3 regions of the Streptomyces sp. NBC_01092 genome follow, and region 3 is predicted to be linked to each of the others. Evidence: riboswitches for the same ligand, from Rfam matches in the RefSeq annotation. Region 3 holds a riboswitch; each other region holds the start of a gene.

Evidence for each region. Region 3 has a riboswitch for cyclic di-AMP ahead of OG254_RS06490 (C40 family peptidase). Riboswitches for the same ligand answer to the same signal wherever they lie in the genome.
Region 1: another riboswitch for cyclic di-AMP. It lies ahead of OG254_RS23465 (M23 family metallopeptidase); the one in region 3 lies ahead of OG254_RS06490 (C40 family peptidase).
Region 2: another riboswitch for cyclic di-AMP. It lies ahead of OG254_RS35745 (M23 family metallopeptidase); the one in region 3 lies ahead of OG254_RS06490 (C40 family peptidase).

Annotation. Positions count from the first base shown of each region.
Region 1 covers NZ_CP108659.1:5,203,046-5,213,426, reverse strand. The annotation lists gene OG254_RS23495 (S8 family serine peptidase) at 1-3,255, shown strand, start outside; gene ribA (GTP cyclohydrolase II) at 3,323-3,967, opposite strand; gene OG254_RS23485 (MarR family winged helix-turn-helix transcriptional regulator) at 4,080-4,595, opposite strand; gene OG254_RS23480 (dihydrofolate reductase family protein) at 4,662-5,795, shown strand; tRNA gene OG254_RS23475 (tRNA-Met) at 5,928-6,001, shown strand; gene OG254_RS23470 (PP2C family protein-serine/threonine phosphatase) at 6,103-7,188, shown strand; cyclic di-AMP (ydaO/yuaA leader) riboswitch at 7,422-7,579, shown strand; gene OG254_RS23465 (M23 family metallopeptidase) at 7,591-8,619, shown strand; gene OG254_RS23460 (PrsW family intramembrane metalloprotease) at 8,751-10,127, opposite strand; gene trmB (tRNA (guanosine(46)-N7)-methyltransferase TrmB) at 10,250-10,381, opposite strand, start outside.
Region 2 covers NZ_CP108659.1:7,865,803-7,876,183, forward strand. The annotation lists gene OG254_RS35730 (DNA topoisomerase (ATP-hydrolyzing) subunit A) at 1-90, opposite strand, end outside; gene OG254_RS35735 (M16 family metallopeptidase) at 1,005-2,366, shown strand; gene OG254_RS35740 (pitrilysin family protein) at 2,363-3,751, shown strand; cyclic di-AMP (ydaO/yuaA leader) riboswitch at 3,978-4,139, shown strand; gene OG254_RS35745 (M23 family metallopeptidase) at 4,153-4,938, shown strand; gene OG254_RS35750 (GntR family transcriptional regulator) at 5,127-5,822, shown strand; gene OG254_RS35755 (HPr family phosphocarrier protein) at 6,002-6,283, opposite strand; gene OG254_RS35760 (GNAT family N-acetyltransferase) at 6,473-9,319, shown strand; gene OG254_RS35765 (DUF5998 family protein) at 9,363-9,959, shown strand; gene OG254_RS35770 (alkaline phosphatase family protein) at 9,959-10,381, shown strand, end outside.
Region 3 covers NZ_CP108659.1:1,511,154-1,521,534, reverse strand. The annotation lists gene OG254_RS06520 (sugar phosphate isomerase/epimerase family protein) at 1-829, opposite strand, end outside; gene OG254_RS06515 (Gfo/Idh/MocA family oxidoreductase) at 826-1,842, opposite strand; gene OG254_RS06510 (sugar porter family MFS transporter) at 1,899-3,323, opposite strand; gene OG254_RS06505 (TIM barrel protein) at 3,335-4,297, opposite strand; gene OG254_RS06500 (LacI family DNA-binding transcriptional regulator) at 4,512-5,516, shown strand; gene OG254_RS06495 (sugar ABC transporter substrate-binding protein) at 5,585-6,589, opposite strand; gene OG254_RS06490 (C40 family peptidase) at 6,912-8,375, opposite strand; cyclic di-AMP (ydaO/yuaA leader) riboswitch at 8,384-8,591, opposite strand; gene OG254_RS06485 (NAD-dependent epimerase/dehydratase family protein) at 8,733-9,791, opposite strand; gene OG254_RS06480 (DUF6461 domain-containing protein) at 9,993-10,381, shown strand, end outside.

The sequences.
Region 1 (10,381 bases), 3.7 Mb from region 3:
CTGGCCCCGATATCGAGCGCGAGACGCGTCGCCCGTATCGCCGTGGCCGCAGGCATCGTCGCCGCGCTCTGCGCGGCCGGCCCCATACCCGTCGCCCTCGCCGCAGACAGCCCCACCGCGGCCGACCCCGGCGTCAAGTCCGCCCACGACAAGCTCGGTTCGGACGACGCCGACCTCCTCGCCGAGGCCAAGGCGCAGCGCGCCAAGAACGTCACGATGATGATCGTCACGGCCCCGGGCCAGACCGAGAAGGTCGCCCAGGAGCTGGACGCGGTCAAGGGCGGCTCGGTTGGCCGTACGTACGACAAGCTCGGCTACGTACGGGCCACCGTGCCGACCGGCAAGGCGGACTCGGCCATCACCGCCGCCGCGCGGCTCTCCTCCGTGCAGGCCATCGACCTGCGCGAGGAGATACCCCTTGAGGAGCCGAGCCTCGGCAGCGGCGGCAAGTCGACCGCCTCCGCTGCCACTTACCCGGGCCCGGACAAGAACACCCCCGCGAAGAACCCGTACAACCCGTCCTTCGAGACGGGCGCCGTCGACTTCGTGAAGAAGAACCCGAAGGCGGACGGCCGGGGCGTGACCATCGGCGTCCTCGACACCGGCGTCGACCTCGCGAGCCCCGCGCTCCAGAAGACCACCACCGGTGAGCGCAAGATCGTCGACTGGGTGACCGCCACCGACCCGATCGTCGACGGTGACGGCACCTGGCGGGCGATGACCTCCTCCGTCTCCGGGCCCGCCTTCACCTACGGCGACAAGAGCTGGAAGGCGCCCGAGGGGGCGTACCTGATCAGCACCTTCCGGGAGGCCGTCACCGCGCAGGGCAAGGTCACGGACGGCGACGCCGACGGTGACGTCAACCGCGACGGCGACACCACCGACGACTGGGGCGTCCTGTACGACGCCGGGGCCGGCAAGGTCACCGTCGACGTGAACGACAACGGCGACTTCACCGACGACACCCCGATGAAGCCGTACAAGGACGGCCACCAGGTCGGCCACTTCGGCACCGACGACCCGGCCACGGACATCCCGGAGACCCAGGACTTCGTCGTGGAGGTCCGCAAGGACGTCCCGATGGACCCGCTGGGCGGGGACTGGGCCGGCAAGAAGGCCGACTTCGTCAACATCGGCCTCACCGCCGGCGCGCACGGCAGCCACGTGGCCGGCATCACCGCCGCCAACGGCCTGCTCGGCGGCAGGATGAACGGGCAGGCCCCCGGCGCGAAGATCGTCTCCTCGCGGGCCTGCATCTTCGGCCCCGGCTGCTCCAACGTCGCGCTCACCGAGGGCATGATCGACCTCGTCGTCAACCGTGGCGTCGACGTCATCAACATGTCCATCGGCGGCCTGCCCCCGCTGAACGACGGCAACAACGCCCGCGCCGAGCTGTACACACGGCTCATCGACACCTACGGCGTCCAGCTCGTGCTCTCCGGCGGCAACTCCGGCCCCGGCGCCAACACCATCGGCGACCCCGGCCTCGCCGACAAGGTCATCTCGGTCGGCGCGGGCGTCTCGAAGGAGACCTTCGCCGCCAACTACGGCTCCGGCGTGGCGAACAAGTACCAGCTGTTCAACTTCTCCTCGCGCGGCCCGCGTGAGGACGGCGGCTTCACCCCGACCGTGGTCGCCCCCGGCTCCGCGGTCAGCACCATCCCGGCCTGGATGCCCGGCGCGCCCATCGCCGAGGCGGGCTGGAAGCTGCCGGCCGGCTACGCCATGTACAACGGCACGTCGATGGCGTCCCCGCAGGCCGCGGGCGCGTCCGCGCTGCTGCTGAGCGCCGCCAAGGCAAAGGGCATCGACCTGACGCCCGAGAAGCTGCGCACCGCCCTCACCTCGACCGCCCACCACATCGAGGGACTTCAGGCCTACGAGGAGGGCGCCGGCCGCATCGACGTCCTCGACGCCTGGAAGGCCGTCAAGGCGGGCGCCACCGCCCACGACTACGCCGTCAAGGCCCCGGTCGACACCGCGCTCGACCAGGCGCTGAAGACGCCGGGCTTCGGCACGGGCCTGTACGACCGCGAGGGCGGCCTGAAGGCCGGCCAGAAGAAGACGTACGACGTCACCATCACCCGTACGTCCGGCCCCGCCGGCTCGCTCCCGCACACCCTGCGGCTGGCGAACAACAAGGCCCGCACCTTCTCGATCGTCGGCCCGAGGGTCGTCGACCTGCCGCTGAACAAGGCGGTCACCGTCAAGGTGCAGGCCGCGCCGAAGAACGCGGGCATCAAGAGCGCCATCCTTGAGGCCGACGACCCGAGGACGGTCGGCGTCGACAAGCAGATCCTCACCACCGTCGTGGTCTCCACCCCGGCCAAGCACACCTTCACCGCCTCGGGTTCGGTGCAGCGCAACAACGTCAGGTCGTACTTCGTCACCGTCCCCGAGGGCACGAAGTCGCTCCAGGTCACGCTCGGCGGGCTGAAGGAGGGCAGCCTGACGAAGTTCAGCGCCATCAGCCCGTACGGCGTCACGGCCGCCGACGACGACCCGGACACGACGGACATCGCCGCCTACGCCGACCCGCAGCCCGGCGTCTGGGAGATCGAGGTCGACTCGCGCCGTACGTCGCCGCTGCTGGACAACCCGTTCAAGCTGAACGCCACGGTGTACGGCGCGTCCTTCGACCCGGAGGCCGTGAAGGTGCCGGAGGCCAAGGTCGGCTCGCCGGTCGCCGCGTCCTGGACGGTGACCAACAAGCTGGAGTCCGTCGAGGGCAGCCTCAAGGGCGGCGCGCTCGGCTCGTCGAAGACCGCGCGGCCGACCATCGCCGGCGGCGAGACGCACACCAGCACCATCGAGGTGCCCGAGGGCACCACCTCGCTGGACGTCGCCATCGGCAACGTCTCGGACCTGGGCGCCGACCTCGACCTGTCGGTGTACGACGCCCAGGGCAAGCTGGTCGGCCAGTCCGCGGACGGTGACGCCGACGAGTCCGTCTCCATCGCCGACCCGGCCGCCGGCAAGTACACCGTCGAGGTGGCCGGCTTCGAGGTGCCGTCCGGCTCGACCGCGTACGACTACCGGGACGCGTACTTCTCCTCCGCGCTCGGTTCGGTCAAGGTCGACGAGTCGACGCCGGTGAAGCTCGCGACGGGCGACTCGGCGAAGGTGGCGGCCGACGTCACCGTCGCACGGGCCGTGCCCGAGGGCCGGCAGCTCTTCGGTGAGGTGCGGCTGGTGAACACGCGCGGGACGACCGCGGGTGTGGGCGGGGTGACGATCGAGAAGGTCACGCCGTAGCCGTCGTACCGATGACTGAGGGGCGGGCGTCCGATGCCGGGCGCCCGCCCCTTGTCGTTGCCGTCGCTCAGCCCGCGGTCAGCCCCGCCAGGTCCGCCAGCGGCAGGGTGTGCTGGGTCTGGAGGACCTTCGCGCGCAGGTAGCGGACGTTGTCCGGGGTGGCGAAGACGCCGGTGGGGACGCGGCCCTGGACCTCGATGCCGAGGGCGCGCAGCTGGTCGGCCTTGTCGGGGTTGTTGGAGAGCAGGTCCAGCTCGCCGATGCCGAGGGCGGTGAGCATCTGGGCGGCCGCCGTGTAGTCGCGGGCGTCCTCCGGCAGGCCCAGGGCGGCGTTCGCGGCGTAGGTGTCGAGGCCCTCGTCCTGGAGGGCGTACGCGTCGAGCTTGTTGTAGAGCCCGATGCCGCGGCCCTCCTGGCGCAGGTACAGCAGCACGCCGCCGCGCTCGGCGATGCGCTCGACGGCCTCGCGCAGCTGCGGGCCGCAGTCGCAGCGGGCCGAGCCGAAGACGTCGCCGGTCAGGCACTCGGAGTGCAGACGGACCAGCGGGGTGGTGCCGGGGGCCGGGTCGCCGAGGACGACGGCCACGTGTTCCAGGCCGTCGGCCAGGCCGTGGAAGGTGACCAGTTCGGCGTCGACGGCGTATCCGTCCTGGAAGCGCAGCGGGACCCGGACGCGGGCGCGCTGGGTGGCGGCGGCGGTGAAGTCGGGCATGCGGGTTCTCCGGGTTCCGTACGTGGGTGTCTGCTTCAGATTTGAAGCAGGTCCTCGGTTCAGGACCCTACCCCATGCTTTAAATTTGAATCAACAGAAATTGTGGTCCAGGTCATGAACAGGGCTTGCCGGAGCGCCGCCGCCAGGGCACGTCCTCCGCGGTGGCATGCGCCCTGTCGCCCTGGAAGCCCTCGCTGACCTGGGTGAAGATCTCCTCCAGCTGCCCGACCTGCTCCGGGCTCAGCCGGTCGAAGAGCATCGACCGCACGGTCTCGACATGGCCCGGCGCCGCGCCCTCCAGGACCGTCATGCCCTCGTCGGTCAGCGCCGCGATGCTGCCCCGCTTGTCCCAGTCGCAGTTCTCGCGCAGGACCAGGCCGTCCTTCTCCAGCCGCGTCACGGCGTACGTCAGCCGGCTGCGGGTGATCTTCAGCCGTTCCGCGAGATCGGTCATCCGAAGCCGGCGTTCCGGGGACTCGGACAGGGTGGAGAGGATGGAGTAGTACATGTGCGGCATGCCGGTCTCCTGCTGGAGCTGCCGGTCCATGGCGTCCTCCATGAGGTGGACGGCGCCGATGTACGCGCGCCAGGCGCGCTGCTCCTCGGGGGTGAGCCAGCGAGTCGTCATACGACCAGTGTAGGTTTGTTTCAAACTTGAACCAAGACCGAGTCTGCCGAGCCGGAGAGCGCGCCGATGCCGTCGTACCCCTACGTCCTGCTGTCCGCCGCCGTCTCCCTGGACGGCTACCTCGACGACACCACCCCCGAGCGCCTGCTCCTGTCCAGCCCGGCCGACTTCGACCGGGTCGACGAGGTCCGTGCGTCCGTGGACGCGATCCTGATCGGCGCCGGCACGATCCGGGCGGACAATCCGCGGCTGCTGGTGAACTCGGCCGATCGGCGGGCCGCGCGGGTGGATGCGGGCAGGCCGGAGTATCCGCTGAAGGTCACGGTCAGCGCGTCCGGCGAGCTGGACCCCGCGGCGAACTTCTGGCACACCGGCGGCGAGAAGATCGTCTACACGACGGAGAAGGGCGCGGAGCGCCTGCGCCGGGCGCCGGTCGCGGCGGACATCGTCGCGCTGGGCCCGGAGCTGGACTGGCGGGGCCTGCTGGCGCACCTGCGCGAGGCGCGCGGCGTGGAGCGGCTGATGGTCGAGGGCGGCGGCACGATCCACACGCAGCTGATGCGGCAGGGGCTCGCGGACGAGTTGCAGCTGGTGCTGGCGCCGCTGTTCGTGGGCGACCCCGAGGCGCCGCGGCTGTTCGGGCCGGGCGGCTACCAGGGCGGGCGGCTGCGCCTGCTGGAGTCGCGCCGTATCGAGGACGTCGTGCTGATGCGCTACGCGCCGACGGCGCCCGGCACCGGCACCCTCCCCGCTGCCGCGGACCGGCACTGGATGGCGCTGGCGTGCGAGCTGGCCGCGCAGTGCCCGCCGTCGGAGACGGCCTTCAGCGTCGGCGCGGTGGTCGTGGCGGCCGACGGGACCGAGCTGGCGCGCGGGCACTCCCGGGAGGGCGGCGACCTCGTGGTGCACGCCGAGGAGGCGGCACTGGCGAAGATCGCGACCGGGGATCCGCGGCTCGCGTCCGCGACGGTGTACAGCAGCCTGGAGCCGTGCACGCACCGCTCGTCCCGGCCCCTGCCCTGCGCGCGGCTGATCCTTGCGGCGGGGGTCCGCCGGGTGGTGACGGCCTGGCGCGAGCCGGACACCTTCGTGGCGGGGGCCGACGGGAGCGGGATGCTCGCGGCGCAGGGCGTGGATGTCCTGGTCCTGCCGGAGTACGAGGAGCGGGCCAAGGCGCCCAATGCACACCTGCTGCCCTGAGGCGCCTAGGTGCCGCCCGGGTGCCTGGACGTGACCTGGGTCGCACGAGCGCCCGAAAAGTCCTGTTCAGGGCGGTTCCCTGGAAACGTGTGTGCTTCGGGCCTCGCGGATGGCGTACTATTGAGTCAACGACGCGGGGTGGAGCAGCTCGGTAGCTCGCTGGGCTCATAACCCAGAGGTCGCAGGTTCAAATCCTGTCCCCGCTACTGAAGACTCAGGGCCGGAACTCATCAGTTCCGGCCCTGAGTGTTTTCCCGGTCGGCTCCCAGCGCTCGCTCCCCGCCCCCGCTTCGGCAACCCTGGTCAGGTGGAGCAACGGCGGATCTCCTACGCACGCCGGTTCGTCCGGCTGCTCCCCGCCCTGCTGATCGCGGCCGGAGCGGTGTACGACCACGCCACGCCCACGGACGTCACCGGCGCCCCCTTCTTCACCGCCGCGCCCCTGGTCGCCGCCCCTCTTTACTCGCAGCGCGGCACGGTGATCACGGGCGCCGTGGCCGTCGCCGTACTGCTCGTGATGCGCGGCCTGGGTGGCGGCCTCTCGCGCGCGGAGGTGATCACCGAGGTGGTCACCGTCGTGGTCGTCTCCGTGCTCGCCGTCCTCATCAACCTCCTCGTGCGCCGCAGCGACGAGCGCCTCGCGTCCGTCCGCGAGATCGCCGAGGCCGCCCAGCGCGCCGTGCTGCCCGAACCCGCCGAGCGGATCGGCGGGTTCCGGATCGCCGCGCGTTACGAGGCGGCCCAGGAGGGCGCCTCCATCGGCGGGGACCTGTACGCGGTGCAGGACAGCCCGCACGGCGTCCGGCTGGTCGTGGGGGACGTGCGCGGCAAGGGCATGGGAGCGGTCGGGGCGGTCGCCGTCGTGATCGGGGCCTTCCGGGAGGCCGCGGAGCAGGAGGCCACGCTGGAGGCGGTCGCCCAGCGACTGGAGCGGGCGCTCGCGCGCGAGCGCACCCGGCGGGACGGGGACGAGTCCCGCGAGGGCTTCACCACCGTCGTGCTCGCCGAGCTGCCCCACGGCGGCGGGATCGTCCGCCTCGTCAACCGCGGGCATCCGACGCCCCTGCTGCTGTACGCCGACGGCACCGTACGCCCGCTGCCCGCCACCGAGCCCGCCCTGCCGCTCGGCATGGACGAGCTCGGCACCTGGCCCGACCGGGCCGACGAGGCAGGCTTCCCACGCGGGGCCACGCTGCTGCTGTACACCGACGGGCTCTCCGAGGCGCGGGACGGCGGCGGGCGGTTCTACGAGCCCGAGACGGGCCTCGCGGGGCGCGCCAACGCGCTGCGCGACCCGGGCGAGCTGCTCGGTGTGCTTTCGGTGGAGGTCCGCCGGCACTCCGGAGGAGGAATGGCGGACGACATGGCCCTCATGGCCGTACGGCGACCTTGATCGTCATCACCCGGGGTGATCGAGTGACCGCCCTCCGCATAACAACTGACACACCGTCAATACCTATGTGGCTGCTGAACCTTGGCCAACTCGCCCGTTTTGGGCCGGTCATGACCCGTAAGTCCAGGCGAAAATCGTTAATGATCAAGAGGAACAGCTTGGAATCCGCACCCCGCGTCTATTAACGTTCGATAACGCAGCGCGGTCGTCCCAGCCGTCACAAGAGTCGGCTCCGTGCGCACGCGCCGAATCCCGCAAGGGAACCGGGGAACCACCACCTTGGGGTGAATCGCACGGATTCCACCGTGGAAGCACGGTTGGTATACGCGCGTAGGAGACCTTCCTGCTCCGAACCCGTCAGCTAACCCGGTAGGCGAGAAGGAAGGAAAGGAGTACGCCCACGTGGCGTCCAACCGGCCTGCCCCGCAAGCCCCGTTCGTGCCGAGTCAGCGCAACACCGACACCTTCGGCTACGACAGCTACCGCACCGACGAGGGCCCGTACGAGGAGTGGAACCCGACCTCGGAGTCCCTTCGTCCCGTCCGTGGCAGGCACCGCGTCTCCAAGCAGCGTGGCGGGGGACTCGCCCGCAGCTCCACCGTTCTCGGCGTAGGCGTCATAGCCGCCGTCGGCGCGGGCGGCATGGCCAGCGCGAACAGCGGCAAGCCGCCGGTCGCCATCACCATGCCCGACCTGCCCCTGATCTCCGACGACTCCTCCGACGAGCCCGCCGAGGACACGGCCACCGCGCTCAGCACCATGGGCGAGACCGTCGAGGAGACCCCGCAGGGCACCTCCGACGCCGGTGAGGCGCTGCGCAGCCGGATCATCGCGCAGGCCGAGCTCCAGCAGGACCAGATCGACAGCAAGGCCGCCGCGGCCGCCGTCGCCGCCGCCGAGAAGGAGGCCACCGCAGCGGCCGCCAAGGCGGAGAAGGAGGCCGAGGCCAAGGCCGCCGCCGCGAAGGCAGCCGCCGAGGAGGAGGCCCGCAAGAAGGCCGAGGCCGAGCGCCTCGCCGAGCTGGCCAAGCAGTACACGCTGCCGACCTCCTCGTACACGATCACCTCGACGTTCGGTCAGGCCGGCGCCTACTGGTCCTCCGGGTACCACACGGGCCTCGACTTCGCCGCCCCCACCGGGACGCTGATCAAGGCGATCCACTCCGGCACGGTCACCTTCGCCGGCTGGGACGGCTCGTACGGCTACAAGACGGAGATCACCCTCGATGACGGCACCGAGCTCTGGTTCGCGCACCAGTCCTCGATCAGCGTCAGCGTGGGCCAGAAGGTCAACACGGGCGACGTGATCGGCCGCGTGGGCGCGACGGGCAACGTGACCGGCGCCCACCTGCACCTCGAGGTGCACCCCGGTGGCAGCACGAACGGCATCGACCCGATGGCGTGGCTCCAGGGCAAGGGGCTCACCCCCTGAGGCACCCCTCGACGGGTATCCACTTCTGATCCCCGGCGGTCCTGGCGACGACCCCCCGACGCCAGGGCCGCCGGTTCGGTGTGTGGCTCGATCGCTCTTCCCGGGGACGCCCTTCGCGCGCCCCGGCCCGGTCAGGTCCGATACGGGTTGTACGCGGGGTACGGCGCCGTCTGTCCGTACGCGGGCCCGTACGAGGGCGCGTTGACCTGGCCGTACGACTGCCAGTGGACCGGCATCGGGAGCGGCGCCGGGTGGCCGTAGCCATGGCCGTACCCGTGCTCGTGCCGCGGCCCGGCCTGTGCGGCGGCCGCGTGTTCCAGGGCCGGGCGGGCGAACTCCCGGCGGTGCCACAGCTCGTGCAGCAACTCCTGTTCCCGTACGACGAAGTCCGCGCCGGCCCGTCCGCGGCGCCCCCGGTGCCGTAGGAACGCCAGCGACGTGGCGTAGGCCTCGTACTGCGCCACCGCCCGCGCCGCCGGCCGCCCGCCCCGGTGTCGCGCGTACTGCCGGGCCACCCGCCGGTCCCGCATCGAGCCCAGCACGAACGGCTCGCTCGGCGACAGCCACCCGGCGACGACGTAGGCGGGCAGCTCCTCGCGCACCGTCCGCAGCTCGCGCTGCCGGGTCCAGATCACCAGCCAGGTCAGCAGGCCGAACGCGGGCACCATGAAGGCCGCGTACACGGCGAAGAAGCCGTACTCGCCGAAGGTCGAGGAGCCGTTCCACATCGCGTGCATGCCCATGGCGAGCAAGAGCCCGAGGAACGGGAGCAGGACGCGGCGCACGTGCTGGCGCTCGCCCGACAGCGCGGCGATGCCGAAGCCGATGCCGGTCAGGACGGTGAAGAGCGGGTGCGCGAAGGGCGACATGATCACGCGGACGAAGAAGGTCGCCGCCGTGACGGAGGCGATGCCGCGGTCGCCGGTGAGCTGGTCGGTACCGAAGGCGGTACCGAGGTAAAGGATGTTCTCGGTGAAGGCGAAACCGGTGGCGGTGACCCCGGCTATCACCACGCCGTCGACGATCCCGGTGAAGTCCCGTCGCCGGAAGAGAAAGACGAGCAGTATGGCCGCGGCCTTGGCCAGCTCCTCCACGATGGGCGCTATGACGGTCGCGCCGAGGGTGTCCGCGTGCGACGGATCGGCGGTGGCCGTCGCTATCCACCGGGTCGCGAAGCTGTTGGCGACGATCGCTATGAGCGCCGCCGCGCAGGCGCCCCAGGCGAAGGAGAACAGCAGATTGCGCCAGGGGCCCGGCTCGACGCGGTCCAGCCAGCGGAAGGCGGCGACCAGCAGCGGCACGGGCAGGACGGCGAGCCCGAGCCCGACCAGGAACCCCTCGGTGCCGGTCTGCTCGCGCACCAGGGCGAGGATGACCAGCCCGGACAGCGCGAGGAGGGTGCTGAGCGCGCTGTAACGCACCCATCGCCTCTGCCACCAGTGCGCGTGCCGCAGTGCGCCGCCGGTGGGACCGGTGGGGTGCGTCGGGTACGGGGGACAGGTGGCCACGGCATTGACCCTAACGAGGCAGGGGCGCCGCCCGCAGCAGCGCGAGAGGGCTCGGGCGCCGGTGGAGGTGGCTGTCGGTGCTGCTGTCGATGGTGTCGTCGGTGCTGTTCTTCCCGCTGCTCCTACCGCTGTACGCGGCGGAAGAGCAGGTCGTTCACCACATGACCCTTGTCCAGTCCCTGGCCCTCGAAACGGGTCAGCGGCCGGAACTCGGGACGGGGCGCGAAATCGCCGTCGGAGCAGGTGTTCTCGAA
Region 2 (10,381 bases), 6.4 Mb from region 3:
GCCCTGCATCTCGTCGACGACGTCGATGTCGAGGATCCTCTCCTCGTACGAGTCGTCGGGCGGCGGGGTCTTCGTGCTGCGGCGGGCCATCGCTGCCGGCTCCTTGCTGAGGCGTGGACGGATCTGACGCGGACCATTGTGGACCGCGGCACTGACAACCACCGACCAGGACCCGATGTTGGGCTCCAGCCCGGCGCGTGAGAAGTGTCGCCGACGCCGGGCCCCACCTGCGACCCACGGGGCGACAAGGCACCAACGGCACTGGAGCATCGGGGGCTTGCGGGCGGCGGCGCGACGGGTCGGCGGTGGGGTAGGAGGGCCGACCGTAGGCCAATGTGCGAGCCGTAGGCCAATGTCACGGCCGTAGGCCAATGTGCCGGCCGTGGCCAATGTGACGGCCTTGGGGCAATGTGACGGCCTTGGGGCAATGCGCCGGCCGAGCCGAGCTGAGCCGAGCCCCGCCGACTCCCGATGCACCCCCGGACCGAGCGCCGTCCCCCAGCCGCGACCGCCCGGACCAGCCCACACAGCCGCGCCCACAGCCGCGCCCACCACGGCGGCAAGCGCGCGCCGCGAGACCGTTCACTCGCCGGAGTGATCGAAGGCCGGCGGTGGGAGCCCGACGAGCGAGCGCGCGGAGCGGAACGCGGTGTCGTCCGTGCCGCGGGCCAGGACCGATGGCCGCCGCCCGCCGCCCGGCACGCGCGCGTGGGAGGGGCCCCATCGCGCCCCCTGACCGATACCGCAGGCCAGGCAGCGTGCGCGGACCGCTCGCCACGGAAGCCCCCGCAGGGACCGCGCTCCCCGCCCCCGCACACGACCACCCCGATCCGTATGCCGAGGCCCACACTGACGAGCCGTCCCGACTCCCGTCCCACCCGCTCCACACGAACCGTTCTGACCGGGAACTTCGCCGACCCTTCGGACGCTGCATACAGTGGCAGGAACTTAAGCCGAACTGCTCGGCACAACGCAGTGCACGCGACCGGAAGGACACCTTGCCCATGGGTCACACGGCCACACCGGAGGCACAATCCGGCGGCCTCACCGCGACGGAGCACCGCCTGGCCAACGGCCTGCGTGTGGTGCTCTCCGAGGACCACCTCACGCCGGTCGCCGCCGTCTGCCTCTGGTACGACGTCGGCTCCCGCCACGAGGTCAAGGGCCGTACCGGACTCGCCCACCTCTTCGAGCACCTGATGTTCCAGGGCTCGGGAAGCGTCAAGGGCACGGGGCACTTCGAGCTCGTCCAGGGCGCGGGCGGCTCGCCGAACGGCACCACCAGCTTCGAGCGCACCAACTACTTCGAGACCATGCCCGCCCACCAGCTGGAGCTCGCGCTGTGGCTGGAGGCCGACCGCATGGGCAGCCTCCTGGTGGCGCTCGACGAGGAGGGCCTGGAGAACCAGCGGGACGTCGTCAAGAACGAGCGCCGCCAGCGCTACGACAACGTCCCCTACGGCACGGCCTTCGAGAAGCTGACCGCGCTGTCGTACCCCGACGGACACCCGTACCACCACACGCCGATCGGCTCGATGGCCGACCTGGACGCGGCCAGCCTGGAGGACGCCCGCGCGTTCTTCCGCACGTACTACGCGCCCAACAACGCCGTGCTGTCGATCGTCGGCGACATCGACCCGGAGCAGACGCTCGCCTGGGTGGAGAAGTACTTCGGCACCATCCCGGCCCATGACGGCAAGCCCGCGCCGCGCGACGGCTCGCTGCCCGAGGTCATCGGCGAGCAGCTGCGCGAGGTCGTCGAGGAGCACGTCCCCGCGCGCGCGATGATGGCCGCCTACCGCCTCCCGGCGGACGGCACGCGCGAGTGCGACGCGGCCGACCTGGCGCTGACCGTCCTCGGCGGCGGCGAGTCCTCCCGCCTCTTCAACCGGCTCGTGCGGCACGACCGTACGGCCGTGGCGGCCGGCTTCGGCCTGCTGCGTCTGGCCGGTGCGCCCTCCCTGGGCTGGCTGGACGTGAAGACCTCCGGCGACGTCGAGGTGCCGGTCATCGAGTCGGCCGTCGACGAGGAGCTCGCCCGCTTCGCGCAGGAGGGCCCCACCGCGGAGGAGATGGAGCGCGCGCAGGCCCAGCTGGAGCGCGAGTGGCTGGACCGGCTCGGCACCGTCGCGGGCCGCGCCGACGAACTGTGCCGGTACGCCGTGCTGTTCGGCGACCCGCAGCTGGCGTTCACCGCCGTACAGCGCGTCCTCGACGTCACCGCCGAGGAGGTCAAGGCGGTGGCCCAGGCCCGGCTGCGTCCCGACAACCGCGCGGTGCTCGTGTACGAGCCGACCGGCGCCGAGGATCCCGACGCCGCCGCGACCGACGAGACCACCGACGAGAACGAGGAGTCGGCGCAGTGACCGAGCTCGCCAGCATGGAGTTCCACCCGCAGCCCCAGGCCGGCCCGGCCCGGCCCTGGGCGTTCCCGGCGCCCGAGCGCGGCAAGCTGGACAACGGCCTCACCGTCCTGCGCTGCCACCGCCCCGGCCAGCAGGTCGTCGCCGTCGAGGTGCTCCTGGAGTCGCCCCTGGAGGCCGAGCCGAAGGGCCTGGACGGCATCGCCACGATCATGGCGCGCGCCCTGTCCGAGGGCACCGACAAGCACACCGCCGAGGAGTTCGCCGCCGAGCTGGAGCGCTGCGGTGCCACGCTCGACGCCTACGCCGACCACCCCGGCGTCCGCGTCAGCCTGGAAGTGCCCGTCTCCCGCCTGCCGAAGGCGCTCGGCCTGCTCGCCGACGCCCTCAGGGCGCCCGCGTTCGACGACGCCGAGGTGGAGCGCCTGGTGCGCAACCGGCTCGACGAGATCCCGCACGAGCTGGCCAACCCCTCGCGTCGCGCCGCCAAGGAGCTCGCCAAGGAGCTGTTCCCGGCGACCTCGCGCATGTCCCGCCCACGCCAAGGCACCGAGGACACCGTCGCCGGCATCGACTCCGCGTCCGTACGCGCCTTCTACGAGCGGCACGTACGCCCCGCGACCTCCACCGTCGTGGTCGTCGGCGACCTCACCGGCGTCGAGCTCGACGCCCTGCTCGGCGACACCTTGGGCGCCTGGACCGGCTCACTGGCCGAGCCGCGGCCCGTCCCGCCGGTGACCGCGAACGACACCGGGCGCGTCGTCATCGTCGACCGCCCCGGCGCGGTCCAGACGCAGCTGCTGATCGGCCGGGTCGGCCCCGACCGGCACGACCGCGTGTGGCCCGCGCAGGTGCTCGGCACCTACTGCCTCGGCGGCACCCTCACCTCCCGGCTGGACAAGGTCCTGCGCGAGGAGAAGGGCTACACCTACGGTGTGCGGGCCTTCGGCCAGGTCCTGCGCTCCGCCCCGGACGGCACGGGCGCGGCGATGCTCGCCATCAGCGGCTCCGTCGACACCCCGAACACCGGCCCGGCGCTCCAGGACCTGTGGACGGTGCTGCGCGGCGTGGCCGCCGGGGGTCTCACCGACGCCGAGCGGGACTTCGCCGTGCAGAACCTCGTCGGGGTGGCGCCGCTGAAGTACGAGACCGCGGCGTCCGTGGCGAACACGCTGGCCGACCAGGTCGAGCAGCACCTGCCCGACGACTACCAGGCGACGCTGTACCAGCAGCTGGCCGCGACCGGCACGGTCGAGGCCACCGCGGCGGCCGTCAGCGCCTTCCCGGTGGACCGTCTGGTGACGATCCTGGTCGGCGACGCGGCCGAGATCCGGGAGCCCGTCGAGGCCCTCGGCATCGGCGAAGTCACCGTCGTCGCCGCCGAGTAGCCGAGCCGAGTAGAGGACGCACCGGCGCCGGGAGACACCACGCGCGCGTAGGGGCCCTGGTGACGTAAGAGTCACCAGGGCTCCCTTATGCCCGAATTGAGGGGGAGGTTGCCTGTCTGACCTGTGGGATGCACTACAAAAGCCGTGATCCGTTTGGGGATTGAAAGATGTCCCGTTTAGCGTCTTCCGGGCTGTCCGTCAGGCACTGCGCCGCGCCCGCGGCACCGGACAGCCATCGCCGAGTCCCCGTACGGCGCGAGCCAGGGGAGCCGGGGACCCACGAAGTCCCTGGGGTGAATCGGACGCCCGCGCGCAGGCGAGGGGGCCCGTAGGAGACCTTCCTGCTCCGAACCCGTCAGCTAACCCGGTAGGCGAGAAGGAAGGAAAGGACCAGCCACTACATGGCGTTCACCTGCGCCACCGGGAAGAACCGCCCCACCGGCAAGCATCGCCGGCCCAGCCGGTTCGAGCGCACCACCGCCCGCGCGGCCGGCGTCGCCGCGCTCACCGCCACCGGCGTGATCGGCACCCTGGCCGCCCCGGCGCTCGCCGCCGAACCCGCCACGGAGCAGACCGGCCTCATCCCCGTCGTCACCGTCGAGAACTCGATCGCGGACCAGATCGACGCCCAGGCCATCGCCCAGGAGCGGGCGGCCAAGGAGGCCGCCGCCGCGAAGAAGGCCGCCGAGGAGGCCGCGCGCGAGAAGGCGGCCGCGAAGGCCGCCCAGGAGCGCGAGGCCAAGGAGCGCGCCGCCCGCGAGGCCGAGCGCAAGCGCCTGCTGTCCTACGTGTCCCCGATCGCCGGCTCGTACGTCTCCACGGGCTACAAGGCCGGCGGCGCCGTCTGGTCCTCCGGCAGCCACACCGGCATCGACTTCCACGCCTCCAGCGGCACCTCCGTCCACGCGGTCGCCTCCGGCACCGTCGTCGAGGCCGGCTGGGGCGGGGCGTACGGCAACAACATCGTGATCAAGATGAACGACGGCACGTACACCCAGTACGGCCACCTGTCGTCCATCGGCGTCTCGGTGGGCCAGACCGTCACCCCCGGCCAGCAGATAGGCCTGTCCGGCGCCACCGGCAACGTCACCGGGCCGCACCTGCACTTCGAGGCCCGCACGACGTCGGAGTACGGCTCGGACATCGACCCCGTCGCCTACCTGCGCTCGCACGGCGTGAACATCTGACGCCACCACCGCGTCCACCGAAGCCCCGGCTCCCCGAGCCGGGGCTTTCGATGTTTCCCGGCCGGGGTGCCTGACCAAAAAATATCCATGGATTCCGGCCCCCCGTCGGAAATTCCGGCCGGTTGCAATAGAGTCACTGCGAACACGTCATTCTCGACGTTTCACGGGGATTAAAGCGGAGGTCGGTCATGCGTATTCCGGCGCATTCGGTATGCACGGCGATCCGGGACGACATCGTCGCCGGTGTCTACGAGCGTGGCAGCCGGCTCACCGAGGAACTGCTCGCACGCCGCTACGGCGTCTCCCGCGTCCCCGTGCGGGAGGCCCTGCGCACCCTGGAGGCGGAGGGCTTCGTCGTGACCCGGCGGCACGCGGGCGCGTGCGTCGCCGAACCGACCGAGCAGGAGGCCGCCGACCTGCTGGAGATGCGCGGCCTCCTGGAACCCCTGGGCGCCTCCCGGGCCGCCCAGCGGCGCACCGAGGCCCATCTGAAGGTGCTGCGCGGCCTGGTGAGGCTGGGGCAGGAGCGGGCCCGGCGGGGAAACAGCGAGGACCTGCGCTCCCTGGGTGCCTGGTTCCACGAGACGCTGGCCCAGGCCTGCGGCAGCCCCGCCCTCACCTCGATGCTGACCCAGCTGCGCCACAAGATCGCCTGGATGTATGCCGTGGAGGCACCGGCCGAACCGGTGGAGTACTGGACCGAGCACGGCGCGATCGTGGACGCGGTGGCGCGTGGCGACGGTGAACGCGCCCGCGCGATCACGGCCCTGCACACCGAGCGCTCGCTCTCGGCGCACCGCCTTCGGTTCGGCTCCGGCGGCGAGCGCACGGAGCGTGTGAGGAATTCGCAACATCCCGTAAACATGCCGAGCCTGCGGCATTAACACGGGCGCCGTATACAAAGAGGAGATATTCGGCGGCAGGGAATTTCTGCTGCCCTTTTTCGGATATGCCGCCACCGTATCGTGAATTCCATGGACGGCTGCCGGAAAACCGTGAAGCCGCGTCCGCCGGAAAGGCGGACGCGGCTTCACCGTTCGCTACGGATACCCGTTCAGGTCACTCAGACCGTCTCGGGCAGCTCCTCGAGACCCTCGGAGACCAGCTTCGCCAGCCGGTCGAGGGCGGCGTCCGCACCCTCGGCGTCGGAGGCGAGGACGATCTCCTCGCCGCCCTGGGCGCCCAGGCCCAGGACGGCCAGCATGGAGGCCGCGTTGACGGGGTTGCCGTCAGCCTTGGCGATCGTCATCGGGACGCCTGTGGCCGTGGCGGCTCGGACGAAGATGGAGGCGGGGCGGGCGTGGAGGCCCTCGGCCCAGCCGACGTTGACGCGGCGCTCAGCCATGTGATGCTGCCCTTCGGTTTTCAGGGTTGTCTAGACCAGTTTCCCACACCACTGAAGCATGCCGGAACCGGACGAACGTATGACGCACGTCCCTTCCTCGGTGACCGTCGGGTCGCGGCCTCGACCCCACGTGACGTCCTCCACAGACTGCCTCGCGCCGTTGTCGTACGCGAGCCGTAATCTGGGCCCATGCAGAGCGCCTCGGACAGGCACGAGTACCCCGCCCACTGGGAAGCCGACGTGGTGCTGCGCGACGGCGGCACCGCGCGCATCCGCCCCATCACCGTTGATGACGCCGAGCGCCTGGTCAGCTTCTACGAGCAGGTGTCGGACGAGTCGAAGTACTACCGCTTCTTCGCGCCCTACCCGCGACTGTCCGCGAAGGACGTCCACCGCTTCACGCACCACGACTTTGTGGACCGGGTGGGACTCGCGGCCACGGTGGGCGGCGAGTTCATCGCCACCGTACGCTACGACCGGATCGGCGCCGACGGAATGCCCGCGTCGGCCCCCGCCGACGAGGCCGAGGTCGCCTTCCTCGTCCAGGACGCCCACCAGGGGCGCGGCGTCGCCTCCGCCCTCCTCGAACACATCGGCGCGGTCGCCCGCGAGCGCGACATCCGCCGCTTCGCCGCCGAGGTACTGCCCGCCAACAACAAGATGATCAAGGTGTTCACGGACGCCGGGTACACCCAGAAGCGCAGCTTCGAGGACGGCGTCGTCCGCCTGGAGTTCGACCTGGAGCCGACTGACCGCTCGCTCGCTGTGCAGTACGCGCGCGAGCAGCGCGCCGAGGCCCATTCCGTACGGCGGCTGCTGGTGCCCGGCTCCGTCGCCGTCATCGGCGCCGGCCGCAGCCCCGGCGGGGTCGGCCGCGGCGTCCTCGGCAACATCAGGGACGCCGGGTTCACAGGCCGGCTGTACGCCGTGAACAAGGCGTTCCCGCAGGACCTCAAGGAGCTCGACGGGGTTCTCGCGCACCGCTCCGTGCGGGACATCGAGGAGCAGGTCGACCTCGCGGTGGTCGCCGTACCGGCCGACCACGTCCTCGACGTCGTCACCGAGTGCGGCGAGCACGGCGTGCAGGGACTGGTCGTGCTCTCCGCCGGGTACGCCGAGAGCGGCCCCGACGGGCGCGAGCGCCAGCGCGAACTCGTCCGGCACGCGCGCACGTACGGCATGCGCATCATCGGCCCTAACGCCTTCGGGATCATCAACACCGCCGCCGACGTCCGGCTGAACGCCTCACTGGCCCCCGAGATGCCGAGGCCGGGCAGGATCGGGCTCTTCGCACAGTCCGGCGCCATCGGCATCGCCCTGCTGTCCCGGCTGCACCGGCGCGGCGGCGGGGTCACCGGCGACACCGGCGTCTCGACCTTCGTGTCGTCCGGCAACCGGGCCGACGTCTCCGGCAACGACGTCCTGCAGTACTGGTACGACGACCCGGACACCGACGTCGTCCTCATGTACCTGGAGTCCATCGGCAACCCGCGCAAGTTCACCCGCCTCGCCCGGCGTACGGCGGCCGCGAAGCCGCTGGTCGTCGTGCAGGGCGCACGGCACGGGGGAGCGGCGCCGCAGGGCCACACCGTCCGGGTCACGCGGTTGCCGCACACCACGGTGTCCGCGCTGCTGCGGCAGGCCGGGGTGATCCGGGTCGACACCATCACCGAACTGGTGGACACGGGTCTGCTGCTCGCGCGCCAGCCCCTGCCGGCCGGCCCGCGGGTGGCGATCCTGGGGAACTCCGAGTCACTGGGACTGCTGACCTACGACGCCTGCCTGTCCGAGGGACTGCGGCCGTTGCCGCCGCTGGACCTGACGACCGCGGCGTCGGCGGCCGACTTCCACGAGGCGCTGGCGCGCGCGCTCGCCGACGAGACGTGCGACGCGGTCGTCGTCACCGCGATACCGGCGATCGGGGACGCGACGACCGGGGACGCCGAGCTCGCGCAGGCCCTGAGCTCGGCGGCCGAGCGGGTGCCGGGGAAGCCGGTGCTGGTGGTGCACGTGGAGCTCGGCGGTCTCGCGGAGGCCCTGTCGGCCGCCGCGAGCACCGCGCCACAGGCGGACAGGGCGGCGCCCCGCACCGCGGGCCGCGCCCACCCCTTCCGCCCGCTGGACTTCCCGGCCGACCCGCTGCCCGAACCGTCGGACACCGCAGCGGGCACCCCCCGCCTCATCCCCGCCTACCCGGCGGCCGAGCGCGCGGTCCGTGCCCTCGGCGAAGCCGTCAAGTACTCCCAGTGGCGCCGCGAGGCGGCCGAGCCCGGCAAGGTGCCCGAGTACGAGGACATCGACGAGAGGGGCGCCGCCCAGCTGATCGACGGTCTGCTCGCGCGCGGGCAGGGGCTCACGCTCGGCACGGACGAGACCTGCGACCTGCTCGGCAAATACGGCATCCAGGTCCACCGAGCCCTGCACGCCCCCACCCCCGACGCGGCCGCCGAGGCCGCCCGCACCCTCGGCTACCCCGTCGCACTCAAGGCCACCGCCCCGCACCTGCGGCACCGCGCCGACCTCGGCGGCGTCCGGCTGGACCTCGCGGACGAGGAGCAACTGCGGCGGGCGTACACCGAGTTGACCGAGCTGTTCGGCAGACCGGAGGAGCTGCGCCCGGTCGTGCAGAGCATGGCACCGCGCGGCGTCGACACCGTCGTACGGGCCGTGATCGACCCGGCGGCCGGTGCCGTGCTGTCCTTCGGGCTCGCCGGAGCCGCATCACAGCTGCTCGGCGACATGGCACACCGGCTGATCCCGGTCACCGACCGCGAGGCGACCTCGATCGTCCGCTCGATCCGGACGGCACCGCTGCTGTTCGGCTGGCGCGGCTCCGAACCCGTCGACACACCTGCCCTGGAGGAGCTGCTGCTGCGGGTGTCGAGGCTGGTCGACGACCACCCGGAGGTCGTGGCGGTCACCCTGGAGCCGGTCGTCGTCGCCAAACACGGCCTGAGCGTCCTCGGCGCCTCCGTGCGCCTGGCGCTGCCGCCCGCCCGCGACGACCTCGGACCGAGGACCCTGCCGACGTACTGAGACCCCCGCGAGCGGTGCCTCGCAGTCAGTGCACCCCCGTAGGATGGGCGTCATGGCCAAGACCAGTACGACGACCCAGGGGCTGCGAGCGGCGATCGAGCGCAGCGGCTACTACCCGGCCCTCGTGGCCGAGGCGGTGGAGGCCGCCGTGGGCGGCGAGCCCATCCGGTCGTACCTGGTCCATCAGGAGACGACGTTCGACCAGAACGAGGTGCGGCGGCATGTGACCGTCCTCGTCCTCACCGGCAACCGTTTCATCGTCAGCCACACCGACGAGCAGGCCGCGGACACCACCTCCCCGACGCCGTACGCCACGACCTCGACGGAGTCGGTCAAGATCGGCCGGATCTCGTCGGTCGTGCTCAGCCGCGTCGTCGCCAACCCGGAGCAGTACACGGTGGGCACATTGCCCCGCGAGGTCGTCCTCACCATCGGCTGGGGCGCCGTCGCCCGCATCGATCTGGAGCCCGCGGCCTGCGGTGACCCCAACTGCGAGGCGGACCACGGCTACACGGGCAGCTCGACGGCGGACGACCTCAGCCTGCGCGTCAGCGAGGCCGGTGACGGCCCGGAGACGGTGCGCCAGGCGCTCGCCTTCGCGCAGTCGCTCTCCGAGGCGACCGCGGACCTCACGCGCTGATGGCACAGTCCACCGCCTGGGACCCCCATCCGGAACCCCTCGCCGTCACCTCCGCGCCGACCCCCGAGTACGGCCGCGGCTCTCTCGCCGACCTGCTGCCCACCCTGGCCGCCGGTATGGCCGTACCGGGCATGACCGCCACGATCGGCGAGCTGACCCCCGCCGACCGCGCGTGCGTGTTCCTGATCGACGGCCTCGGCTGGGAGCAGCTCAAGGCGCACCCCGAGGAAGCGCCCTTCATGACCGCGCTGCTCGGCAGCTCGCGCGGCGGCACCGGACGCCCGATCACCACCGGCTACCCGGCGACCACCGCGACCTCCCTCGCCTCCGTCGGCACCGGCCTGCCGCCGGGCGCGCACGGCCTGCCCGGCTACACCGTGCGCAACCCCGGCACCGGCGAGCTGATGAACCAGCTGCGCTGG
Region 3 (10,381 bases):
ACGCCGAGGACTCCTTCGCCCGCTCCTCCCAGGCGAAGACACAGGCCGTGGCGACGCCGTCGAAGTTCAGCTCGCGCAGAGTGCCGAAGAAGGCGTCCCAGTCGACCTCGCCCTGCCCGATGTCCAGGTGCTGGTGGATACGGGCCGGGGTGCCGGGCGGGTTGAGGATGTAGCGCAGGCCGGACGAACCCTTGTGGTTGAAGGAGTCCGCGATGTGCACGTGCTGGAGCTTGTCACCGGCGTGGCGCATCATCGCCGCGATGTCCGCCTTCGGGTCGGCGCCCGAGAGGTGGAAGGAGTGCGGGGCGCAGTAGAGGTAGTTCACCCACGGCTTGTTGATCGCGCGGACCAGGTCGACCGCGGGGGTGTTCTCCTCGCAGAAGTCGTCCGGATGGGCCTCCAGGTTGAGCGCGATGCCCTCGCGCTCGAACACCGGGAGCAGTTCCTCCAGCGAGCGCCAGAAGGCGGCCTCGCTCTCGGCGGCGCGCTCCGGGCGCCCGTTGAACTCGCTGTTCATCAGCTGACAGCCGAGTTCGGAGGTGATCTCGATCATCCGCTTCCAGTAGCGGACGGCCGCCTGCCGCTCCGTCTCGTCCGGCGAGGACCACTTGTACAGCGGCAGCACGGAGGACAGCCGGACGCCGTGCGTGCGCAGGGAGTTCCTCAGCTCGGCGATCCGCTCGTCGTCGGCCCGAGGGTGCAGGAAGAACGGCATGAAGTCGGCGCGGGGCGACAACTCGATGTACTCGTAGCCGAGTTCGGCGACCGTGCGCACCATCGCGTCGATGGGCAGCGCACGGAACATGTAAGGGTCGAGGGCGATCTTCACGCGGCACCTCCGTAGAAGGCGGGGCGGGGCTTGAGGTCGGTGGCGACGACGCGGCCCGACTCCAGGGCCTCGACCGTCGCCGCGGTGATGACGGTGGCGGCATAGCCGTCCCACGCCGAGGGCCCGGTGGGCGCGTCGCCGGCGGCGACGCCGGCGATCCACTCGCGGAACTCGGTGTCGAAGGCCTCCCGGAAGCGGCCCACCCAGTCCGTGAGCACCTCGGTGCTGTGCTGAGCGGCGGTGCGCACCCCGACCGCGGCCGGGTCGGGGAGGCGGACGAGGCCCTCCTCGCCGACGGCCTCGCACTGGATGTCGTAGCCGTACCGGCAGTTGACGAAGACCTCCAGGTCGATGCGGACGCCCTTGGCGGTCTCGAAGAGCATGATCTGCGGGTCCTTCAGGTGCGCGAACCGCTTGCTCGTGGCGCGCGGGGTGATCACCTGGGTGGAGACGATCTCGTCGTCCAGCAGCCAGCGCAGCACGTCGACCTCGTGCACCGCCGTGTCCAGGGCGGCCATCGCGGAGGTGTACGACTCCGGCACGTTCGGATTGCGATGGGCACAGTGCACGATGAGCGGCTCGCCGATCCGGCCGGCCTCGATGACCTGCTTCATCTGCCGGTACCCGGCGTCGTACCGGCGCATGAAACCGACCTGCACCAGACGCCGGCCATGGGCCGTCTCGGCCTCGACGATCCGCAGACAGTCCTCGGCGGTGGTCGCGAGCGGCTTCTCGCAGAACACCGGCTTCCTGGCGGCGACGGCGTTCAGCACGTGCTCGGCGTGGGTCGGGCCCCAGGACGTCACGAGGACGGCGTCGACGTCGTCCGCCGCGATCACGGCGGCGCCGTCGGGCAGCACCCGGGCGCCGACCGGGGCCGCCGCGTCCTCAGCACGGGCGGCGTCGATGTCGGTGACCGCGGTGACGCGGGCGCCGGTGACGGTGTCGGTCAGCCGCCGGATGTGCTCCTTGCCGATCCAGCCGGCGCCGATGACGCCTACTCGCACAGTCATGGGTGAGGGTCCTTTCTGCGATCCCCGGCCGCGACGGACCCGGGGACAGGGGGTGTTCAGGAGAAGCGCGCCCGGAGTTCGGCTTCGAGGGTCTCCAGCGAACGGCCCTTCGTCTCGGGGACGTAGAGCTTCACGAAGGTGAGCGAGAAGATGCCCGCCACCACGAACAGGAAGAAGGTGTGGGAGATCCCGATGCCGGAGACCAGCGACGGGAAGACCAGCCCGATCACGAAGTTCGTCAGCCACAGCACCACCGCCGCGACTCCCATACCGAAGCCGCGCATCCGCATCGGGAAGATCTCCGACAGCATCAGCCAGGTCACCGGCGAGATCGCGCCCTGCTGGAAGGCGAGGAAGGTGACGGTCATGGCGAGCACGGCGTAGGCACGCCCGTCACCGGCCGGCAGCACCAGCGAGAACACGCCGATCAGCAACAGGGCGACGGTGGTGCCGACCTGACCGACCATCAGCATGGGGCGTCGGTTCACCCGGCCGAGCAGCCAGATGCCGACGAAGGTGGCCAGCACCGAGATCACGCCGTTGGCGATGTTGGCGGTCAGCGCGCTGTCGGAGGCGAAGCCGGCGTCGGTGAGGATCTGGGTGCCGTAGTACATGATCGTGTTCACGCCGGTGATCTGCTGCACGATCGCGATGCCGAAGCCGATGAGCATCAGCTTGCGGATCCACGGGGTGGCCTTCATGTCCTGCCAGCCGCCGAGCCGTTCCTGGTCCTCCTTGACGGCGAGCGCGGACACCTCGGCGAGCTCGGCCTCGGCGCGCTGCTGGGAGCGCACCTGCTTGAGCACCTCCAGGGCCTCGCCGAAGCGGGTCCGGGAGGCGAGCCAACGCGGGCTCTCCGGCATGACCAGCATGCCGAACCACAGCACCACGGCCGGGATCGTGGCGATGACCAGCATCCAGCGCCACACCCCGCCGGACTCGCCGCCCACCCGGGCGATGATCGCGTTGGACGTGAACGCCAGCAACTGGCCGCTGACGATCATCAGTTCGTTACGGGTGACCAGCGCCCCGCGCCGCTCCGCGGGGGAGACCTCCGCGAGGTACACGGGCACGGTCACCGAGGCGCCGCCCACCGCGAGGCCGAGCACGAACCGGGCGACGACCATGACGGCGGTCGTCGGCGCCAGCGTGCAGCCGAGTGCGCCGACGAAGAACAGCATCGCGAGGGCGAGGATCGTACGGCGCCGCCCGCGCGCATCCGACAACCGCCCGCCGACGACGGCACCGAGGGCCGCGCCCAGCAGCAGCGAACTGGTGACCATGCCCTCGGTGACCGCGGTCAGACCGAGGTCGTCGGTCATGTACGGCAGGGCGCCGTTGATGACGCCGGTGTCGTAGCCGAAGAGCAGTCCGCCGAAGGTGGCGATGAGGGTGATGAGCCGCAGTCGGCGCGACACCTCCGGTGGGGCGTCGTCCGTGACCGAGGGCGGGCTCTTCGTCGTGTCGTCCCTGACGTCCATGGGCCCTCTCCTCACTGGTCGTCGAGCGTCTTGAGGGCCGGACGTCGCGTCCCGGTCAGGCCGCAGCCCGCCAGGTGCTCACGCGTGCTCACGGCGATGGGCATCGGCACCTCGGGCGCGCACGGGTACAGGTCCTGCTCGACGATCACGAACAACTCGGCGTCCAGCCGGGCCAGTTCGGCCACCACGTCGACGGGCCGCGGCACACCGGCGGGCGGCGACACGCACACACCGCGCTTGACGGCCTCGCCGAACGACAGGTCCTGCGCGGCGACCTGGCGGAGGATCTCCGGGTCCATCTGCTTGATGTGCACGTACCCGACGCGCTCGCCGTAGCGCCGGATCAGGTCGACGTTGTCGCCGCCGCCGTAGGCGACGTGGCCGGTGTCCAGGCACAGGTTGGTCCAGCGGGAGTCGGACTCGTTCAGCAGCCGCTCGATCTCCGGCTGGGTCTGGATGTGGCTGTCCGCGTGCGGGTGGATCACCAGGCGCACGTCGTACTCGTCGAGCAGCAGCCTGCCGAGCCGGTCGGCGGCCTTGCCGAAGCCCGCCCACTGCTCGGCGGTCAGCTCCGGGGACTCGGTGAACGCGCCGGTCTTCTCGTCCCGGTACATCGGCGGGATGAAGACCAGGTGGTGGGCGCCCGCCGCGGCGGTCAGCTCGGCGACCCGCCGGACGTGGGCCAGCATCTCGTCCCAGTCCTCGGGCCGGTGCAGCGCGCCGAAGGCGGTGCCGCCGCAGACCTTGAGGCCGCGTGCGTCGAGCTCCTCCTTGAGCCGGCGCGGGTCGGTGGGGAGGTAGCCGTACGGCCCGAGCTCCAGCCACTCGTACCCCGCCGCGGCGAGCTCGTCGAGGAAGCGGGTGTACGGGACCTGCTGGTCGTCCTCGGGGAACCAGACGCCCCACGAGTCGGGGGCCGAGCCCAGGCACAGGTTGCCCGCGATGGTGCGGAGCGAGGTTGGCGCCGTTGCCATGACAAGTCCTTCGGGGAGGGGACGGACGTCAGCGGACGTAACCGCGAATGTGATTCTGTCGCGCTCTACTAGCGCGCTCTAGTTCGAGTACGATGACCCTGGTCCAAATGTCATGTCAATAGCTTGTTGCCGGAAGATTTCGCGACCTCGTTAAGGTGAACGGCGTCGAAGGGTGGGTTCACAGGTGGATGTGTCAGGCCGTCAGCGGCCCACGATGGCGGACGTCGCCGAGAAGGCCGGCGTCTCCCGGGCGCTCGTCTCGATCGTCTTCCGGGATCTGCCGGGCGCCGGTCGCGAGACCCGCGAGCGGGTCCTGCGCGTCGCCGACGAGATCGGCTACCGCCCGGACAACGCGGCCCGGCTGCTCGCCCGTGGCCGCAGCCGCACGCTCGGCGTGATGTTCATCGTCCACCAGACCTTCCACACCGACCTGATCGCGGGCATCTACCCGGAGGCCGAGCGGCTCGGCTACGACGTCCTGCTCTCCGGGACCACCCCCGGCCGCGGCGAGTCCAAGGCGATCGAGGCGCTGCTCGGTCACCGCTGCGAGGGGCTGATCCTGCTCGCCCCCGACGCCGAGCCGGGTTACCTCGACGCGCTCGGACGCCGTGCGGCGACCGTCTCGGTCGCCCGTCGCGCGCCCGGCGCCCACGTGGACTTCGTGCACAGCGCCGAAGGCAAGGGTGTGCGCCAGGCCATGGACCATCTCGTGGAGCTGGGCCACCGCCGGATCGTGCACATCGACGGCGGGCGCGGCCCCGGCTCGGCCGAGCGGCGGCGCGCCTACCGGGCGGCGATGCGCCGGCACGGACTGACGGACGAGCGGCGGGTGATCCCCGGCACCCACACCGAGGAGTCGGGCATCGAGACGGGCCGTCTGCTGCTGGCGGAGCGCGACCAGGGGCTGCCCCTGCCCACGGCGGTCCTCGCGGGCAACGACCGGTGTGCCATGGGCCTGCTGATGACCCTGACGCGGGCCGGTGTCGAGGTCCCGCGCGACCTGTCCGTGGTCGGGTACGACGACAGCCACCTCTCCCACCTGATGCCGATCGGCCTGACCACCGTCCGCCAGGACGCCGTCCTCATGGCCGAGCACGCTGTGCGCTTCGCAGTGGAGCGGCTGGAGGACCCGGAACTCCAGCCGCGCGAGGCCGTGTTGGACCCCAAGCTCGTCGTCCGGGGCACGAGCGGGCCGGCCCCGCAGGAGCCGGCCCGCTGACAAAGCAGCGGCGAGGCCGGCCGCGCCCCGTCGCGGTCACGGCCGGCCTCGCCTGTCCCTGTACGCGCCTAGCGCGTGCCCTTCGCGGCGAACTCGGCGACCGCGTCGACGTTTTCCTTGGTGATGAAGGCCGGCCCGGTCAGCACGGGAGCGGTGCCGCCCCCGCTGAAGTTGCCGTTGGTCCGGTACAACCACAGCGAGTCGACCGCCAGGTAGCCCTGGAGGTAGGGCTGCTGGTCGACGGCGAACTCGACCTTGCCGTCCTGGACTGCCGTCACCAGCTCCTTGTTGAGGTCGAAGGTCGCGACCTTGGCCGTGCTGCCCGCGTCGGACACCGACTGCACGGCGGTCAGCGCGAACGGGGCGCCGAGCGTGACCACCTGGTCGATGGAGGAGTCCTGTTGGAGCTTGGCGGTGATCGTCGACTTCACGGACGGCATGTCGGTGCCGTTGACGTAGAGGATGTCCGTCTTGCCCTTGAACCCCTTCTTCAGACCGGCGCACCGGGCTTCCAGAGCGACGTGGCCCTGCTCCTGGATGACGCAGACGGCGTGCTTGGCGCCGGTTTCGCCCAGCCGCTCGCCGAATGCCGCACCGGCGATGTTCTCGTCCTGCCCGAAGTACTCGAGCATGCCGAGGTCCTTCCAGTTGTCCAGGCCGGCGTTGAAGCCGACGACCGGGATGCCGGCTGCCGCGGCCTTGCCGATGACGGCCTTCATCGCGCTCGGCTTGGCCGCGGTGAGGGCGATGCCGTCGACCTTCTGGTCGATGGCGTTCTGCACCAGGTTGGCCTGGTTGCCGGCGCTCGGGTCGCTGGAGTAGACGAGCTTGACGTTGTCCTTGGCGGCGGCGGCCTCGGCGCCCTTGCGGATCAGGTCCCAGAAAGTGTCACCGGGCGCCGCGTGCGTGATCATGGCCACGGTCATCCGGGGAGTCGTGGCCTTGCCCGCCGAGGCGTCCGTGACGCCCTCCTCGGACTGCTTCCCGCCGGAGCCACTGGAGCATCCGGCGGCGAACAGGGCGGCGGCCAACGTGGCGGCCGTCAGGCCGGCGGCTCGGTGGTGTCTGCGCATGTCCCATGCACCTCGCTGTGCTGATCGGGGCGGGTTCTCAGGTGGGGGGAGGTTCACGGGTACCGCCCGCTGGATAACGGCTGGAGCGCTCCACTAGCGCGCTCTAGTGGCAGGTACTATGCGGCGGCCCGCAGATGATGTCAATGGGTATGTCAGGACGTATCGACAAAGCCGAGGTGGGGTGGCGGTGCGTCAGCCGTCGCGGTGGGCGCGGCGCACTGTCCCGGGGGCACGACACAGGACCGCCCCGCCTCGGAGGAGACGGGGCGGCGGTGACGCGGTGGTGACCGTCGAGCGACGCGGTGGCCGGCCGGTCGTCGGCTCAGGCGGGCCGTATCACGCTGTGGATCGCCGCTTCTCCGGCGTAGTGGATGGACTCCTCGCGGATGAGTGCCCCGGGTCCCGGGGCGTGGATCATCATGCCGTTCCCGGAGTAGATCCCGACGTGCCCGGCGTGGAAGAGGACCAGGTCACCGGGGTCGACATAGGTGAGGGCGATGCCCTGCCCCGCCGTCGCCTGCTCCGGGGCCGTGCGCGGGAGGGTGATGCCGGCGGCCTTCCAGGCGGCCTGGGTGAGGCCGGGACCGTCGAACGCGTCCGGCCCGGTCGTGCCCCAGACACAGGGCTTGCCCAACTGCGCACGGGCGAACTCCAGGGCCCGCAGGGCGCGCGTGTCCTGTGACCCCGTCGCCGTGAGGGCGGTGCTGTCGGCGAACGCCGGGGGCGCGGCGGTGGTGGTGCCGAGGATCGGGTCCGTGGCGGGGATCGCGAAGGCGTCCGTTTCCAGGGCCGTTGCGGAGGTCGGCCAGGCCATCGCGCCGGGCGGGACCGTGGTGAGGTCGGCGGCCGACTGCGCTTGCAGGGCCTGCCACTGGTCGTCGGCCGAGGGCAGTGCCTGTGGCTGGGCCGGCGTGGCACTCCAGGTGTCGGCGGCGGGCAGGGCGGCGACGGCCGTCGGCGGAGCGCTCTGTCCCATGGCGTACACGGACAGCAGCTCGTGGGCCCGGTCGAGCTTGCGCCGGTTCTGCTCCTTGGTCGTCCGCAGGCCCGACCGCTGCTGCGGATCGGCCGCCGGTGCGACGGCCGGAGCGGCCTGGAAACCGGGAGCGGTCGAGGCGGGCAGGGCGGGGGCGGCCGGGAGGACCTGGGTGGCCTGGACATCCCCCTGCGGGACCGCGGGCGCGGCCGGCAGCGCGGCGACGGGGCCGGCGGTCAGCTCGGCAACAGCAGCCCTCCCGGCGCCCGGAGCGGACGTCAACTCGGCGGAGGGGCCGGCGGTCAGCTCCAGCGGCGCCCGACCGGACGGCTCCCGCGCCGGGGCGAGATCCTGCGTCGCACGCGCGGGCCTGCGCGCTGCGGGACGGTCCGGCGTTCTGTCGCGCGGCAGCACGGCCGGCACGGTCGGACCGCGCTTTGCGCGCGCTACGTCGAACCACTGCTGGGTGACGCTGTCGAGCGCGGGGTCGTCCCGCCCGATGTCGCTCGCCCGGGTCCCGGCGGCAGATGCGGGTCCGGCGCCCTCCGGCCGGGCGTCGCGCTTGCGTGGTCCCGTCGACGAGGCGCGGGTGGCGTTGAAGGTTCCCGAGTCGGTCTCGGCCCGGTCGTAGAGGGAGGAGACCCGGCGGCTGACTTCCTCGCGGCTGGGTGCCTCGTCAGCGGACAAGGGGGCGGCGCCCGCCGTCTGGCCGAGCAGCGCCACCGAGGTGAGAGCCGCCGACGCGAGTGCGGAGTTGCGCATGCCGGGCAGGCTCAGGGCCCCCGGTCGCGCGGTGCCTTCCGGCGCCATGGGCGACGTGCTCCTTCCGTACTCCGCCTACCGAGTTAGCGGTGGGGGTACCCCCAGGCCGTTCAGGCTCTGGGGGAGGGTTCGGGCGATGGATTGCGGAAGGTTTGCCCTACGACCCTTGCCCCGCAGGGCAGTTGGCCGATTCACCCCAAGTTCGGTTGGGTCCCCGGCTCCAGTGAACCCCTGCGGGCGCACCGGACTCGGCGGAGGCCGCGCGTCCCGGCGGGGTTCGCCGGAGTTCGTCGTGCGGCCTGATCCGTAACCTAGCCAACTTGTGCGCCTCCCGTGAAGGTTGAGGCGTTAAATGTCCGATACGTTTCTGTGACCTTCGACGCTTACGGGGGAGCGGCGGCCGGGTCACTTCGCGGTGCGCCTGCGCCGCCACGCTTCGTAGTGATCCAGGACCGTCTGCTCGATCGGGCGGTAGGTGATGCCCAGTTCGCTCACGCTCCGGCTGTTGTCCACCCGGAACCGGATGCCGAGGTGTTTGCGGACGTAATCCTGCGTCAGGCCGAAGGCCGGGCCCAGGATCCGTACCGGCCAGTGCGGGAGCGCGGTGCGCGGGAGGCGGAGGTCACGGGGATACCGGGTCCGCAGGATGCGGGACATCTCGTGGAACGACGTCATGGTCTCGGCGGCCACGATGTAACGGCCCTTCGCGTCCGGGTTCTCGGCCGCCGCGATGTGCGCGTCGGCCACGTCGCGCACGTCCGCCGTGGCGAAGCTGAAGTCCGGGGCGCCGTAGAAGAAGTAGCCCTTGAACAGCTCCTCAAGCAGGAACAGGCTGCCGGACTCGGAGGCGGGTGTCAGGGACGGGCCCAGGATGAGGCCGGGGTTGACCGACACCAGGCGCCAGCGGCCCTGGGCGGCCTCGGCTTCCCGGGCGGCGCGCTCCGCGACCGTCTTGGCGTAGTGGTACGGGTTGTGCTCCACCGTGCTGGTGGTGTTGAAGTACCGCTCCGAGAGCACCGCGCCGTCCATCGTCAGGACGTCCGCGTAGTCACCGAAGATCGTGCCCACGGTGGAGGTGAGGACCACCCTGTCCACGGTGGGTGTCCGTTCGACGGCCGCCAGCACATTGCGCGTGCCGAGCAGTGCCGGGTCGACCATCTCCCGGCGGCCGTCCTTGATCTTCTCCGGCATACGGAACGGCGACGCCACATGGAACACCGTCCGGCAGCCGGTCATCGCCTCGTCGAAGGCGCCCTCGGACAGCAGGTCGGCCTCGAACAGGGACAGTCGGCCGGGATGCGCCTCCTGCATCTCCCGCAGCGGCCGCACCTTGGCGGTGGCGGCCGTACCGCGCACGGTGGCGTGGACCCGGTGGCCGCGCTCCAGGAGCCGCCGTACCAGATGACTCCCGACGAACCCACTCCCGCCGGTCACCAACACGGCTGCCGAACCGTCAGAACCCACGCCCTCACCCCTCACGTCGTGCGGTCGGGGGTCACCTTATGGCGCACGGCGGCTGGTTCGCTGGTGCAGTACCGAGCCCGCCTCACGGGCCCTTGTCAGCGGCGGCCGTCAGGCTGTGGGGCATGGCTGAGCGGGCGGCAGCAGGAACTGCGCGACGCGTCGGACTACTGGGACGAGTCCTTCATCTGAGGTGCGTTCACCGTGCCGGGCGCCGGCGGCGACTGGACGCTCGTCCTGGACTTCGACGGTGGCGTGGGGCTGGTCTCCGTGATGCGTGAGGTCGGCTTCGACCTGTCCGAGGAAGAGGACGACACCGGCGCGGGCGTCGACACCAAGGCGGCGGTCCTCGCTCTTGCCGAGAGGCTGACCGGTGTTCGGGTCACGGAGGAGCTGCTCCGGGAAGCCGAGTACCAGCTGGGGCACGTGCCGGACGAGCCCGCCGAGGAGTGGACCGGCGTCGTCATCGACATCACCGACGCCCACGGGGAACGCTTCTACAAGGAAGTCTCCCGCGAGGAGGTCGAGAACGGCATGGCGCGCGCCCGCGCCGAGGCCGAGGCGCCGATCGTCGTCCCCGGGCCCGAGTCACC